Regions from separate parts of the Leptolyngbya sp. ST-U4 genome, predicted to be linked through region 2. Evidence: riboswitches for the same ligand, from Rfam matches in the RefSeq annotation. Region 2 holds a riboswitch; the other holds the start of a gene.

Region 1 (7,576 bases), 210 kb from region 2:
GGCAGATACGAGTAGCGCAAAAACTGGGTGATGTCGCCGTGAAAGCTTTGCTGAATGGTTGCCGCCGCTAGCGTTAACGCCATTGGATTGCCGTCATACAGCTCAATTAACTGTCCGGCACTTTGTTCATCGAATGCAAGTTGATGGGTTTCGAGCAGTTTATAGCACGCTTCTTCATCTAAACCGCCCAGCGCATACGATCGCCCTTTGCCCCCTGCTGCCCCAGCCAGAACGGTAAAATCCGGCGGTTTCTCACAGGTGGTGACAACAATGCGGCTGCGCTGATTCGTGCTGAGATCCTGCCACACTCTCGAAAATCGCTGATGTGCCTCGCGTCGCTTCTGGGGGTTTGTTTCGCTCGATCCGATTTCGTCGAGAATCACCAGTGCCTTTTGCTGGCGCAGGGCTGCGATCAGCTTTTCGGTCAGCGATCGAACCGACAAACCCACCTGAAAATCAGCAAAACTCAGGCTTCCCGGAGACAGGCGATCGAGCAGCTCTTGCAAAATTCGCTCGGTTGAATCGCTATAGGAAAACGTTTGCCAAACCACCTGAGTAAACTGAGATTGCAGGTCTGCTGCTAGCTTTCGCGCCAGGGTGGATTTACCCACTCCGCCCAAACCGTACAAAATCACCAAATAATACTCGTCTTGCAGAAGCCACTGTTTCAGCTTTTGCAGTTCTTCCTGCCGACCAAAACAAGGAGCGGCGAGCGGCGCAGAATCAAAATCTTGCACGATCGGCTGCTTTCTCAGCGTGGTCGGGTCTACGACTTCCTGCCAGTCCAAACCCAGAAACTCGCAAAACTGTCGAAAGGTGGCACATCGAATCGGTTTTTCTACGTTATAAAATCGCTTCCAGGTGCGGTAAGAGGCGATCTTAAGGACAACGCTCAAGATTTCAGTCGAGTTCGGGCTGAAGCCTTTTTGAGACAACGCCTGATAAATCTTTTCCTGCCCGATCGCCGATGCCCTGCACATGGCTGTCTTTCGTCCTCTCCCACTTCACCCTCTCGCCCTCATTGTAACTGACCTGCAAACTGGTAACTGACCTGCAAACTGCCCCAGAAATAGCTTTTGCTTTTGATGATGCAGCTCGATCGCATCGTTTCTATCCTTCACTGCAACATCAAACCCAGCAATATTTTGTTAGGCAATCGATCGTCGCACTCGATCAGAAAAATCTATCGGGTTGACTTCGGCTCTGCCATGACCCACGGTTTGAGCGGAAAAGGAACGGTGGCAGATCGTGGGAACCTTTGGCTACACTCCCCTTGCGATAATCGATCGATGAATTTACAGTACCGTTCACTCAGTGGGGATTTAGCTTTATCAATTTTTTAGCTGTTTCCTGGTTTCTCTATTCTTGTTTCCATTCTTTCTTTTTGCTGACACTATTCTTTTTGGAATCATTTCAATCCTCAATTGGCTATTCTTGCTCTTGTTCCTCGCATCTATTCCAGCTCTGTAAGTGAATCCGATTTATTCCGGGTGAGGTCACGATCGACTCGAAATAACATTGTTGCTAGGAAATTGCTGGGAAATTGCTGAGAAAGCGTGAGGATAGCCCCAAACACTGAGAATCAGCCTGTTAAATCATCGATATATCTATGCTGATAAATTTTTCTATTGTTTTTTAGCAATAAACGTAGAATCATGAGATACAGAAATCATCCCCCTTAAACAGAGCGCAGTGACCTGAAGCCGATCGCTTTCAAAGCAGCAGCAAAGCAATCGCCTGCCTTGTAGCGGCACGAGCGCTGTCTCAGTGGAGGGTTATCCTCGTCGCGTGAATCCATCGACGAGCAACGTTAAATTATTCGGTCTTCCTGCTGCGGGTGAAGGCAGCATTGCAACGTACCTGACTGCCTTTTGTCTGATCACCTTTTCCTTGGGCAGCTAGCAGGCGATCGCTCCTACCTCAACGCTGATTTTGTTCCGCTCTACGGGCTACACGAAAAACTACGGCATCGTCTTCATTCGGCGCTAGCGCACTGCTGGAAACGCTCACCGTGGGTCAGATTCACGATGTATTCGCTAGCTATGCATCCTTCTTTTATGTCACGGGATTGCTGTATGTCACGGGATTGCTGGCAGCCGTCTTCGCAACTCCTCAAATCTCCTCTAATTTATACTCTTCAATAGCAAAATATTAAAACAATTATGAATACGATCGAAACTTATCTTTATCAATTTATGTTTCGAAGAAACGATCGAACATTGCAAAAAGTGAAGTTAAAAATTAGAAGCTTAATTCGTCAAACTCCGTCTGGACGTGAATTTCAGCCGTTTCTCAAATTATCCTTTTCCACAATCTAGACGTTAAATCTTCTTGCGACCATCCCACGGAAAACAAGAGCTGCACTTCAATAGGAAATATAGCGAGGAGATCGATCGAGAAGCTCAAGTTGTGCAGGTTCTCATCACTAGATTTCTCCTTTGCCACGGATTTTTTCCTAGCTTGCCGTGCGTCTGATATAAGGATTTGAGGACGATGAACCTATACGCTCAATTGACCCAACTCATCTTCAGCTTCTACCGCGAAAATCCCTATCAGCTTGAAGAGATTCGCTGTCTGCAAAGCTGCAAACTGTCAAGACGCTGGGGTGTTCTAAAAATTATTTGCCCAACCTTTGAAGTTGCAGAAGCCCTGGTCTTGGGCATTAACACCTTAAAAGAACCGATCGCCCAACTGCGTCTTGCTCAACAGATCGAAATCAGTGTGAATCGAGCAGTAGTGCAGCACTTCACAGTGCCATCCTCCAGACTCACAGCTTGAGCAAGGTTTTAGGACGATCGGTTTACTGCTGCGCCAAAGCGACTTCTATTTACTTAATGGCTGCTTCCTGAGAAGCAGATTGAGAAACAGATGCAGCCGAGGTGGTGACCCCCAGTGCCGGAACCGGAGACGCTGAAGCTGCGCTCAACCAACCCGCCAACAGCGTGTCCACCGAGAATAAACCTGCCCCATTCACTACAAAGAACAGGAAGCAGGCAGCATACAGCATCGACAGTTCCAGGTAAGGAATACTGAAGCCTGCAACCAGAACATGGTGATACATCGCGACCAGCATGGTGGAAAACAGACCCAGTGCCGCTGGACGGGTGAGAAATCCCAGTGCTAGCAGCGGTGCGCCAACCAGTTCTGTGAGGGCTGCCACATAGCTGAAAAAGATCGGGAAGGGTAGCCCAATGACTTGAACGTATGCCTGAGCGAAACTTTCGATATTAGAGAGTTTGTCGATTCCGTTGTGAACCATCACGACACCTGCCACGACCCGCAAAATTGTCCAGGCAGTTTGAGACAGGTAGTTCGGCGTGAAATTGGGCTGAAGAACCGCGATCGTCGTCGCAGTAAGACGTTGTGCGAGATTCATAGCTTATCTAAATGAGGAAGGATGAGTGCAAAAAGAGCGAAGCGAACCATGCAGTGCCAGGGAACCTGGGAGCGAGGCTAGCGATGTGAAGCAGTTTTCCCCTGGAAATCATTCGTTGGGGATTATCGTGAGCCTACACTCACTATTATATTAAGAAATATAACAAAATTTAATGAATAATCAAGAAAATGAGAGCTAAATTTTGCTCCTGCAATCAGGAACAGCGATAAAGGCAACCGCAATAAAACAAAACCCCGTCCACAAGATGCAGACGGAGCAAGGTTATACCCAATTGAGCGCGAAGAATGAAGAGTGAAATGTTAAGGGACGGTTAGAGTCAGATTCGCTTATTTAGACAACAAGCGATCGATGTATTGGCTTTCCATCAAAAAAATTCCCCTGGCAAATTTCACGCCCCAGTAATTGCCGGGACGGCGATCCATCACAACGCCTTCTTCACCAAGCTGGATCAAACTGGGAGGACGCAGCATTGGCATCGGGTCAGCCGTTTTGAGATAAGGCGGCATCACCACGACCTGCACTCGATCGCCCACCGTAAATTCTTTAGTCTCTGGTTTTGCCTCTGACATTGCCCATTCCTCACTCTGCTGTTTTTAGTGTATCGCTCTCAGCTAGGGCACATTCCAGATCCGCTGATGGTATTGTTCCGGCTCCGCATAGGGGTCGATCGCCTCATGAGCATGACCGTGCGAATGTCCGTGATCATGAGAATGTCCATGATCGTGCGAATGTCCGTGCGCGTCTCCCTGACCGACCGCCGCCAGCCGAAATTTGCACATTTCACAGTTCATGTTTACCTGACCAAGCTGGGTTTCGATTTCTCGATCGCGCAGCACATGGAAAAGCTGGGGGTGCAGTCCCATTTCGGGGAGACAGGTCAGCTCAATGTCAGGGTGAAGCTGCTGCTGCTCGTCCACAATGTTGAAAATCTTTTTAACGAGCGCACCCGTAAACAGGAAATAGGGCAGCACTACGATCCGCTTCGGTTCGTACAAACGGGCACGGCGGAAGCCTTCTTCGAGACGGGGATGGGTAATGCCAATAAAGCAAGTTTCGACCGTGTGATAGCCGCTACCTTCCCACATCATCCGCGCCATTTTATAAACGTCACCGTTGGCATCGGGGTCGCTTGAGCCTCGTCCTACAAACAGCAGCACTGTCTCGCTGCGATCGATTCCTTGAGGGTTCCACTGGGGCTGATCCAGCTCTACCAATCGGGTTTGCCATAGATCGAGAATACCTGGCGTGATACCAAAGTGCCTGCCGTAGTGAAACTTGACCTGCGGATGCCGCTGACGGGCGCGATCGAGTTCATTGGTTACGTCAAATTTGTTATGCCGCGCGGCGAATAGCAAAATCGGCAGCACTGAAAGCTCGGTATAGCCCTGCTCGACACAGCGATCGACTCCCTGCTGAATCGTCGGTTCCGTTAACTCCAGAAAACAGGGAACCACCGGACGCGACGAATCGAGAGCCTGATATGCTTCGGCAAAGTCCAGCAAGCCCTGCCGCCCATCAGCATCGCGGCTTCCATGTCCTACCAGCAGCACCGGACGGTGCAACGGCAGCGGCGCAAGCTGAACAGCGCTGACAGACTCGCGATCGGCAAGATTAAGCGAATCCTGCGGGGTAATTTCCGCAAAAGAACCAGAAATATCAGAGGAAAGCATCATATCTCAAGAACCCTTTTCCCGTGCAGCGCAGGAAATAGAGTGAAAAACCAGCAAGGCGGCATCCTGGCTTAGACTCAGCGTTGAAACGCACGATCGAGATTCATCGTTAAGATTCACGGCTGAGATTTACAGTTGCGGCACAGCGTCGGACTCACACCGAACTTTCCCACCCTTGCGGCGATTCACGTTTGCCAAGCTATCTTATCCCATTCCGCCAGCAGCCTCTATGGTGGGGTGGGGGATTGCGTTCATCCCTAACCTTAGAAAGCCACACTTTAAGAAACCATACTTTAACGAGGCACGCGGTCTCGCAGCAAATCGACCGATCGAGGCTGCACTTCATTCGGCAACTGGGCGACCCACGCTCCTGGTTGCTGACTCAGCGGCTGAGCAGGCAAATCATCACGGGCGAACTCAGAGAGGTCAGGCAACATTGCCGCCAGTCGTGCTGTGAGGTGAGGCAGCATCGGCACGGAGCCAAACAAAGCCAAAGTTCCCAGGGATGAGGCTGAAAAAAGGCTAACTGCCAGCAAACGGTCTACCAGCGATCGAGAACGCATAGGCTTAACAGTTCGTTACCTTGACATCTTCATCAGTCTATCGCTGCTGCTGCGGTTTGTGTAAATCATCATGATTGGGATCCTAATAGGGACTGTCAAATGGGAACTGTCAGCAGACAGGTTGAATTTTTAGTTAGATTTCCAAGGACTGAAGTTTCAAAGCCCTCCCCGACTCAACCAAGGGCAGGATGAAGCGATCGATCCATCAAGCTACGCTAAAAGAGAAATTTTAGGAGCAGTGAGCGGCTGATGGAACTCTCCATCGAAATCTCGATTTTTGTCCGAACGTTTATCGCCGTGTTTGTGCTGGCGGATGCGCTGGGAAATGCACCCATTTTTTTGATATTAACCAAAGGGATGGAGCTGCCGGAACGAAACCGGGTGGTCGATCGCGCCAGTTTGATCGCCACGTTGATCATCCTGACCTTTGCCTTTGCCGGAAAATACATTCTCAATTATCTGCATATCAGCATGGCGTCGCTTCAGGTGGCGGGTGGTTTGCTGCTGCTGATGATCGCCCTCGATATGCTCAGAGGTGAACTCGATCAACCGATCGTCGAACAGGGACGCGACGTTGCCATTACTCCCCTGGCTCTGCCCCTGCTTGCCGGACCCGGAACCCTTACCACCGTCATGCTTCTTATGTCGAATGCGCCTTCTGCGGTAGGACACCTCAGCGTGGCGGCTGGAATTGGGGCGGCGATGGCAGTGACGTGGTTTATCTTTCGTCAGGCAACCTGGATTGATAAGTTCATTGGAGCCGAAGGCGCAGTCATTGCAACTCAGCTTCTCGGTTTTCTACTGGCGGCTCTGGCGATCGAGATTGGCAGCTCTGGCATCCGGGAACTGCTGATGACGCAGGCAACCCATTCGGGATGGGGCTAGGTGAAATAGTCGATTCCGCCCAAAACCTGGCACACTGGACAATGAACATTAGATGAACCTGAAAGGGATAGACCTGGGATTAGACCATGCTGAGAGCCGGAATTGTCGGACTGCCCAACGTAGGCAAATCCACGCTGTTTAACGCGCTGGTGGCAAATGCAAAGGCGGAAGCAGCAAACTTTCCCTTTTGTACGATCGAACCGAATGTCGGAGTGGTGGCTGTGCCCGATGAGCGGCTACAAGTGCTGTCAAAGATCTCTGATTCAGTAGAAGTGATTCCGGCACGGGTGGAGTTTGTCGATATCGCTGGACTGGTCGAGGGCGCAAGCAAAGGCGAAGGCTTGGGCAACCAGTTTCTTGCCAACATTCGCGAAGTTGATGCGATCGTGCATGTGGTGCGCTGCTTCGACAACGATGACATTATTCACGTTGCAGGCTCGGTTGACCCGGTGCGTGATATTGAGATTATTAACCTGGAACTGGCCTTGTCTGACCTGGCGCAAATCGATCGCCGGATCGATCGCGTCCGCAAGCAAGCCCGCACCAGTAAAGAAGCTCAGGCAGAATTAGCCGTCCTCGAAAAGCTGGTTCCTGTCTTGAACGAAGGCAAACCCGCCCGTCAGGTTGAACTAAACGAAGAAGAAGAATTGCTGATCAAAGTGCTGGGACTGCTAACCCGCAAACCCGTGATTTATGCCGCCAACGTTTCCGAGGATGATCTGGCAAGCGGTAACGAGTGGGTCGATCGCGTCCGGGAGCTGGCAAAGCAAGAAAACGCTCAGGTCGTCGTTGTATCGGCTCAGGTCGAAGCGGAATTGGTGGAACTGCCAGAAGCCGATCGCGCTGAATTTCTCGAATCGCTGGGTGTGCAGGAAGGCGGCTTAAAGTCTCTGATTCGCGCCACCTACGATCTGCTTGGACTTCGCACCTACTTCACGACTGGACCTAAAGAAACTCGTGCCTGGACAATCAAAGCCGGAATGGTGGCTCCTCAAGCGGCAGGCGTCATTCACACCGACTTCGAGCGAGGCTTTATTCGCGCTGAAACCGTGGCTTACAAC
Region 2 (7,576 bases):
GACAGGAACGCAGCAAATCACCGTCAATGCCCACTTCGCCGAATTCGTTCACCAAAACTGCAATGCGTCGCCCTTCGTTGTTTTGCAGCAAATGCCGAATGAGCGTTGTTTTGCCTGCGCCCAGAAATCCGGTAACGATCGTGACAGGAATTTTGTGCATCGTGAAATCTCCTGAAGTTTTGATATTGGCTTAAAATCCTGAAGATCAAATTCTTAGAGGATGCTTGAAACGGGCTACCTGTGCTGCGAACCGCTCCCCTGACCCTCTAAACCTAGAGAGAACTGAACCGCTAAGAAAGGTTTCAAAGTTCCCACAAGAGGGGAATTTAGGGGGCAGTGTAAAAGCCTAGACACCCAATTAAACATCCTCTTAAATCCTGCCTGTGTCTGGCTTGACAGAACTTTTACGATAACGTGAACCCGATCGCATTCTCCCTGCTCCAAACCCGATCACCATCCCAATTCCCACAATCGCGGTCATATAGCCCAGCGTCATCAGCCGCACTGATAACGGAGGCGCAATGCTTTCGATGTCGATCGCCTGAGCCAGCGTCAGCGGAGCAGAATTCGCTGGAGAAACTGCCTCAATTTGAATCTGGTGAGGCGCACCGTCAAAAAACTGCTGCTGCCAAGTGAACACGCCATTTGCATCGGGCTTGCCCGCGACCGACAGCACCGTCATGCCATGCTCTAGATCCTTTGCTTGCAGCCGAAAAGTCGTATCCTGAACAGGCTGATTTGTGCGGGTATCAATCAATCGAGCCGATAGATCTGCCAGTTTGCCCACAGTGGCGATCGTATCGCCCAGGTATTCCAGCTTGAGCGACCCGACCTCAGCCGTCGTCCGGCTTAAAGATAACGGTTCTAGCTGGGAATGTTCAGCATTTTCCGCGCTGATGTTCACAACCAGCAAAGCTACAATGGCTGCCATTGCCGCCCCCGACAACAGCAGTCGTACTGATTGAGACAGTTCCTCAGAGCCTCCGCGAGGCTGTTTTGCGATGAGCCAACCGCCAAGCAACCCCACCAGCAGCAAAATCACCGCCAGCGTTGCTGCATTGCGATATTTCACCGGGTTTTCTGGCACATTCAGCACAAAGGTTTGGGCAACGGGCGCGTTGATTCCGGGAGCCGCGATCGTGGCTTGCAGCGTATAGCTTCCCCGAATCGGCAGGATGGTTTCTAGCTCCAGCAGACTTGTTGCGGAAGTCAGATTTGCATTAAGCAATGTGGTTCCTTCAACCATTGGAAAATCGCTAGAAAGCCAGGGAGTTTTTGCAGGCGTATTGAGCGTGATCTGCCACTGAGCATTCTGCACGGGTTGGTGTTGGCGGTTCGCTGCCTCAAGCCTGAGCCGGACGGGCTGGTGTGCCGGAACAATTTCGCTCAGGGGCGGCTGCGCGACAAGCTGAATTTGAACTTTGCCAGCAAGAACAGGAGTTTTAGACTGCACTGCTTCCGCCGGAGCATCGATCGCTATGCCTTGATGAACCTGTTCCGGATGTGCCTGAGCTGAAAGACTTAGCACCAAAACGCTCACCAGGCAAAGCCAGCCCAGGAGCCAACGGCGCGATGAAGTTGTCATGTGCTGCCTCTTTTGTTGCCTTAGATTTTGCAGGAAGCTACCCCTGCTTCACTAAAGATGTTTAAGCAGTATCCAATCCTCCACCTTGCCCCCACGATTCCCCTTTCTGTCCCCAACTCTAGGGCGTTGAACCCTGAAGTGGGCGAGGTTCCCCCTGGAATAAGGAGGCTAGGAAGCGGTTTGGAAACTCATCCTGACGTTTCAAACATCCTACGAATTGCCTAATGACAGCCTACCCCCAGCATCGAGTGGCGGGTTTCGTGCAGGGTATTGTGTGCGGGCAAATGGGGGCTGAAGTAGATCGTCCAGAGCGTGATTGAAGTGAGTGACAAAAACAGAGCAGACTGGACGGGAATCGAAAGCGCAAATTGAATCGTGCGCTGCCGGGAGCTTTGCATTGCAGTTGTCATCTGTACCTCGCAGATTGAGTGAACTTTTGAGCGTTGGTGGGCATCCTGACTTAGAGATGGAACTGCGAACGATCGAGCTTTTTCGCCGAACGATCGAGCCTGCTCATTACAGTTGCGGGACAGCGTTGGACTTACACCAAACTTTCCCCGGTTTTCTAGACTCCTTATCCATTGCAGGGTCTATCTACCTCTGACGGCTGCTCTCCGCCAGAACCAACGAATTTAATCGTCTCATCACCCTACCACAGATGATGTTCCCTATCGCTGTAGCTATCTGCTTGCGATCACTGAGCCAATTTACTTTAAAGGCTACAATGCAAGTGAAAAATAGTAGTCTCTGCAAAGATGCGAATCGACTGTACAATAACTAAAATTAAATTAAAAAACGAACTAATTAAAACTATTCTTATCTTTCAGGGCTGATCCACTCGTAATTCATGAATCGCAAAGTCACCCCTTGTTTGTTGCAAGTCTAAATTGCTAAAAAATGCTGCCCCTCTTGCTCTCCTCTTGCTTCCCTCAATGACTGTACCCCAAGCTAGTCAGGAAAAGCGCGATCGTATTTTGTTAGTTGAGGATAATCTTTACAATCGCGAATTGATGCAGGACTATCTGCAAACTTGCTTTGGAGTGGGAGTTGCAGCCGTTACAGAAGGGAGACAGGCACTAGCAACCCTCTCTGTGTATCACCCTGACCTCATTTTGCTTGACCTGAAGCTGCCCGATATCGATGGGTTCGCGGTGCTGCAAGAAATGGCAAATCGATCGCTTCAGATTCCAGTTTTTGTGGTTACAGCCTGTGCGCGTCCAGAAGATAGAGAGCGGGCAATGAGTCTCGGAGCCGACCGCTATTTTGTGAAGCCGACCTGTTTAAGAGAGCTATGTCTGGCGATCGAATCGGTCTTAAAGCAGCCCACATCTTGCAGCTTTCAGAACCTTCGTCTGTACGATGCCGCATTCTTAGTAGGCACAAACCCAGGAGCAACACTTTCTCACCGACCTGCATTTGATGAGGAAAATCGGTTTTGAACGAATTTGAACTAATTAGGCTGACCGTGGTTGGGTGGATTATCTTGCCCGCTCTCAGCAGAACGCTCGGATGAGGACAAGGCATCTAGCAGATAGCTCAGGGTTTGCAGGGAACGCCCAGTTTCTAAAATTTGCTGCTCAAGCTGTGAATTCAGCAGCGTTGTGGTTTGCAGGTTTGTCAGTGCCTGTTCTAGCACTGCCCTTGCTTGAGTAACAAACTCTTCTGATGTCATATTTGGGTTCTAAGCTTGACAATCTCAGGGAACTCTGTATTTACAGTCTAGCCTCTGCATTAATCCAGCAGAATTGAGGAAAACCCGCAATCGCGAATGAAGTTTTGATGGATTAAAGCAGAAAGAGTGACCTAGTAACGTGAAGCTGGGGGAAAGCGGTTGGCAGAATAGCTGTCACTCGCTGGATTTGAGGTTCCGCCCGAAATCTGCTGCCGTCCGTTCCGCACCACCCGCATCATTTCGTTGAGCTGCTGTTCCATATCGCGCAAGACGCGGTCGGCATAGTCGTCTGCCCCGCGCTGAATTTCTTCGCACTCTGCCAGAGCCATGCGCTGAAGGTCTTCTAGCTCTTGCTGGGCACGTCGTCGGATCTGTTCTATATCGGCGATCGTCTGCTGCTGCATGGAGTCACATTCCTGCTGCACCTGCTGTCGGATTCGCTGTGCCTCAAGCTCTGCCTGCCGGATAATGCCCATTTCATCCAGAATCTGGGCGGCTCGCTGCTGAGCGGCTTCAATAATTTCCTCGGCATACTGCTCTGCATCCAGCAGCACTTCCTCTTTGTGCAGCAATAGCTCGGTGGCTTCCTGAAAAGCTCCGGGCAAACTGAGCCGCACCAGATCAAGCTGATCGAGCAACTGCTCTTCGTCCACCAGCGTCCGCCGGCTGAGCGGAATTCGGGGACTGTCGAGAATGATTTCTTCTAGCCTGTTTAGCTCGCGCTGAATGTCTACTCCATTGAGTCGTACCCCTTCCCGGTGGCTGGGCTGCTGGTTCCCAGAGTGGCTACCGTTCGAGGCTCTGCGGTCGGGGCTGGGGCGATCGGAGTTTTGGCGAAGCATTGGTACAGATCCAGGGCGACAGGAGGGGGAACAAGATGGTCTATGGGTCCGCCGAAGCGGGCGATTTCTTTGACAACACTGCTGCTGAGAAAGCTATATTCCGGGTCAGTGGTGAGGAAAACGGTTTCAATCTCGGCGGAGAGGGTTTTGTTGGTGTGTGCCATTTGCAGTTCCATCTCAAAGTCGGACACGGCCCGCAGCCCTCGCAGGAGGACTTGTGCCTGGCGCATTCTGGCATAGGTGACGGCTAAACCCTCGAAGTGATCAATCTCCAGGTTGGGTAAGTGCTGGGTCGATCGCCGAATTTGGTCAGTGCGCTGCTCTACCGGAAATAAAGGGGCTTTATTCGGGTTGCGAAACACGACCACAATCACCTGTTCAAAGAGCCGACAGCCCCGCTCGATGATATTCAGATGACCGCGTGTAATCGGATCAAAACTGCCGGGATAAATTGCGATCACAAGCCACACGTGCAAAGTAAAGGACAGCAGCGAAAGATACGAAGCAAGAACCAATGAGGGAGAATCCAAAGAAATCAAGGCGTTTACCGCCAGGATCGTCTAGCTTTCCTCAAGGCGATTATATCGAACAGCTTCGGAATCATCACGGGCAATTTTGGGACTCAGGCATAGGTTTCACGGCGGCTCAACGCTTCAGGGAACGATCGGACCGGAGCGATCGAAGCAACCTACAGAATTTGGCGGCGCAAAAACGGCAGCAGCACCTCGTTTACTCTCTCGTGCCAGTCCTCCTGCGGGTAATGCCCGACTTCTTCCAGCTTGACAAGCTCAGCATCCGCTACTTGCTGCCTCAGCGTTTCAGCCAAACTAAACGGTAACCACGGGTCGCGCATTCCCCAGGCGATTAGGGTGGGCTGTTTCCAGTCTGCAAAGCCCTTTTCGATTTCTGCCATGGCCTCCGCCAAGTGTAGATTTTGCACCGTGACAAATAGCGATCGACCCGCCGCTGAACTTTTTAGAAACGGACGACGATACACATCCAGATCTTTATCCTCAACCCGATAACCGCCACCGCCCTCCAAAGTGCGATCGACCAGAAGCGGGTCTTGGGTCATCATTTCGCCCACCAGGGGAATTCCAAGCTGGCGTATTTTCCAGGGAAGTTTTGCCGCCGTACCGATTGGCGTATTCAAAATTGCTAGCCGTTCGATCCGATTGGGATGACGCAGCGCGTACTGTAACCCCACCGACCCCACAAAACCTTGCACCACCAGCGAACAGCGGTCGATCGCTAGTGCATCCAAAAAATCTCCCAGGGCAGTGACATAGGCATCCGGCGTGTAGGCAAAGTCGCGGCGATCGGGCTGAGCGGAAAAACCAGAGCCAATCCAATCGGGGGCAATCGAGCGAAACCCTTGTTCTGCCAGGGCAGGCATAACATTGCGCCAGCTATAGCTTTGAGCGGGAATGCCATGCAGTAAAACGACAGGCGGTTTGTCTCTGGGATTGAGAGGGTCAGACGATCGATAAAACCATTTCAGCTTGCCGACTTCGATCTGATTTTCCTGAGCGTTCTTTGCCATGACCATATGGTTAAAGCGGTTTTTAAGTGTGTCTTATTGTTGCCTGAGCGTATCGCGGAATGGGGCTGAGGACAAGTGAGGAGTGGATGGGCAAGGAGATGCAGTGGTAGTACTTTGAGGCTTTGGGGGGCTTTGGGTTTGTGGAGGCGATCCTAGTAACAAGTCAGAGGATTTGGGAATTATTAAGTTTTGTATCTGAATGCAATTCTGTAACTTTAAATACAGAATGTCTGCTATATTAAGTTAAGAGGCAGGGCATCACTGCTCTGTCTCCAGGAAATGAATCCTGAAAAAATAATTCCTAAAGAACCTAAGCGTAAACCTAGTAGAAACGGAGTGCCCTGCAATGTCTACTCGTGATCAAGCTCGTGCCCTAATGATGCGCCATCATCATCAAGTGAAGAATCGACAGCAATCGATGCTGAGCCGCTCTGCCGAAGAAATTGGGATGGATGCTGAAGCGATCCAAAATCATAGCCACATCCAGGGAAAGCCCCTCGGTTCGCTGAGAAACGAATAATTTAGCTTTTTTCCGTTCTACGGGTTTTTGTCCGATTGAACATTGCAAGTCGATTGGTACTGAAATTTCACACTCGAATATCACAACTGACCTGAGGGCGTTTTCTAGCAGAGAACGTCCTTTTCTTTACATTTCTTCTCTGCTCGACGTGCTAAAGATTGGCGTAAACTAGGAACCTCACGGCTTTATCGTGAATGACTATCGTGGACGAAGGAAATCAGGAGCGTACCGCAAGTGTCGCGATGTAGCCTTCGCCCCATTACCGAGGAATAATCATGACTCGCGCCATCATGGAAACGGACAAGGGAACTATCAATCTGGAACTGTTTGACCAGGATGCTCCCAATACCGTCAAGAATTTTGTCGATTTATCTGAAAAGGGCTTTTATGACGGGCTGACCTTTCACCGAGTCATCTCCGACTTTATGATTCAGGGGGGCTGTCCGAAAGGGGATGGTCGTGGTGGTCCTGGCTATCAAATCAAGTGTGAAATCAACCCCAATAAGCATCTTGCAGGCAGCCTATCGATGGCTCATGCCGGACGTGACACCGGGGGCAGCCAGTTCTTTATCTGCCATTCGCCGCAGCCGCACCTGGACGGAGTGCATACGGTTTTTGGCAAAACGGAGAATATGGATGTGGTCAATGCCATTCGGCAGGGCGACAAGATTCGTTCGGTCAAGATCGAGCCGTAACGATCGAAGCGTTGAATAAAGCTGGGACTAAACGGGGACGATCGCCTTCTATCAGGAAAACAAGCCTCGATCAATCAAGGCCGATAGAAGACGATCGCCCCACTGCATCTATGGGATTGATGCATCCTGGCTAGCAGGTCAACCATCAGGGACAGGTAGCTTTGGGAACAGAGCGAAATCGAAGTGCGTTTTAGGGCTACGCGTCGGATTGCGCTTTTTTCCTGAGGCCAGGTCGAGCAAAGGCAGAGCAAAGGGAAGTTGAGCATGGCAGATTGGCATGAGATTGAGGGTGGCGTGACTGCACCAAAGGGCTTCCGGGCAGCAGGAATTGTCGCTGGGCTAAAGCCTTCAGGCGCACCGGATTTGGCATTGATTTTGTCTGAGGTGGACGCGATCGCCGCGGGTGTGTTCACCACCAGTCAAGTCCGTGCTGCTCCGGTTGATTTCTGCCGTCAACAGCTTCAGACGAAACCTGTGGCGCGGGCGATTCTGTGTAATGCCGGTCAGGCAAACGCGGCAACGGGAACTCAGGGCTGGCTTGATGCTCAGGAAAGTGCAATGCTGCTAGCTCAGTCGCTGAATATTGCGTCCGATCTGGTGCTGGTGGCTTCAACGGGCGTGATCGGTCAGCGAATTAAGATGGATGCACTGCGGGCAGGCATTCCCAAACTAGTCGAGGCGGCTAGCGAAACGGGGTCTGATGCCGCAGCACGGGCGAT

Evidence for each region. A riboswitch is a leader RNA that binds a small molecule or an ion and turns the genes downstream of it on or off. The one in region 2 is predicted to bind cobalamin.
Region 1: it holds a riboswitch for cobalamin, as region 2 does, so the genes downstream of both, NDA02_RS00125 (sirohydrochlorin chelatase) here and NDA02_RS01005 (CbtB-domain containing protein) in region 2, are expected to answer to the same signal.

What each region holds. Positions count from the first base shown of each region.
Region 1 is NZ_JAMPKZ010000001.1:28,184-35,759, forward strand. Features, by position in the region: gene NDA02_RS00105 (NB-ARC domain-containing protein) at 1-980, opposite strand, end outside; gene NDA02_RS00110 (hypothetical protein) at 2,494-2,778, shown strand; gene NDA02_RS00115 (DoxX family protein) at 2,828-3,376, opposite strand; gene sipA (regulatory protein SipA) at 3,724-3,966, opposite strand; gene NDA02_RS00125 (sirohydrochlorin chelatase) at 4,009-5,067, opposite strand; cobalamin riboswitch at 5,106-5,261, opposite strand; gene NDA02_RS00130 (hypothetical protein) at 5,361-5,630, opposite strand; gene NDA02_RS00135 (MarC family protein) at 5,892-6,515, shown strand; gene ychF (redox-regulated ATPase YchF) at 6,602-7,576, shown strand, end outside.
Region 2 is NZ_JAMPKZ010000001.1:241,692-249,267, forward strand. Features, by position in the region: gene cobW (cobalamin biosynthesis protein CobW) at 1-160, opposite strand, end outside; gene NDA02_RS01000 (hypothetical protein) at 371-1,585, opposite strand; gene NDA02_RS01005 (CbtB-domain containing protein) at 1,807-1,995, opposite strand; cobalamin riboswitch at 2,013-2,183, opposite strand; gene NDA02_RS01010 (response regulator) at 2,518-3,024, shown strand; gene NDA02_RS01015 (hypothetical protein) at 3,036-3,257, opposite strand; gene NDA02_RS01020 (ATP synthase F0 subunit B) at 3,389-4,099, opposite strand; gene coaD (pantetheine-phosphate adenylyltransferase) at 3,988-4,560, opposite strand; gene NDA02_RS01030 (alpha/beta fold hydrolase) at 4,788-5,642, opposite strand; gene NDA02_RS01035 (hypothetical protein) at 5,989-6,162, shown strand; gene NDA02_RS01040 (peptidylprolyl isomerase) at 6,438-6,857, shown strand; gene argJ (bifunctional ornithine acetyltransferase/N-acetylglutamate synthase) at 7,122-7,576, shown strand, end outside.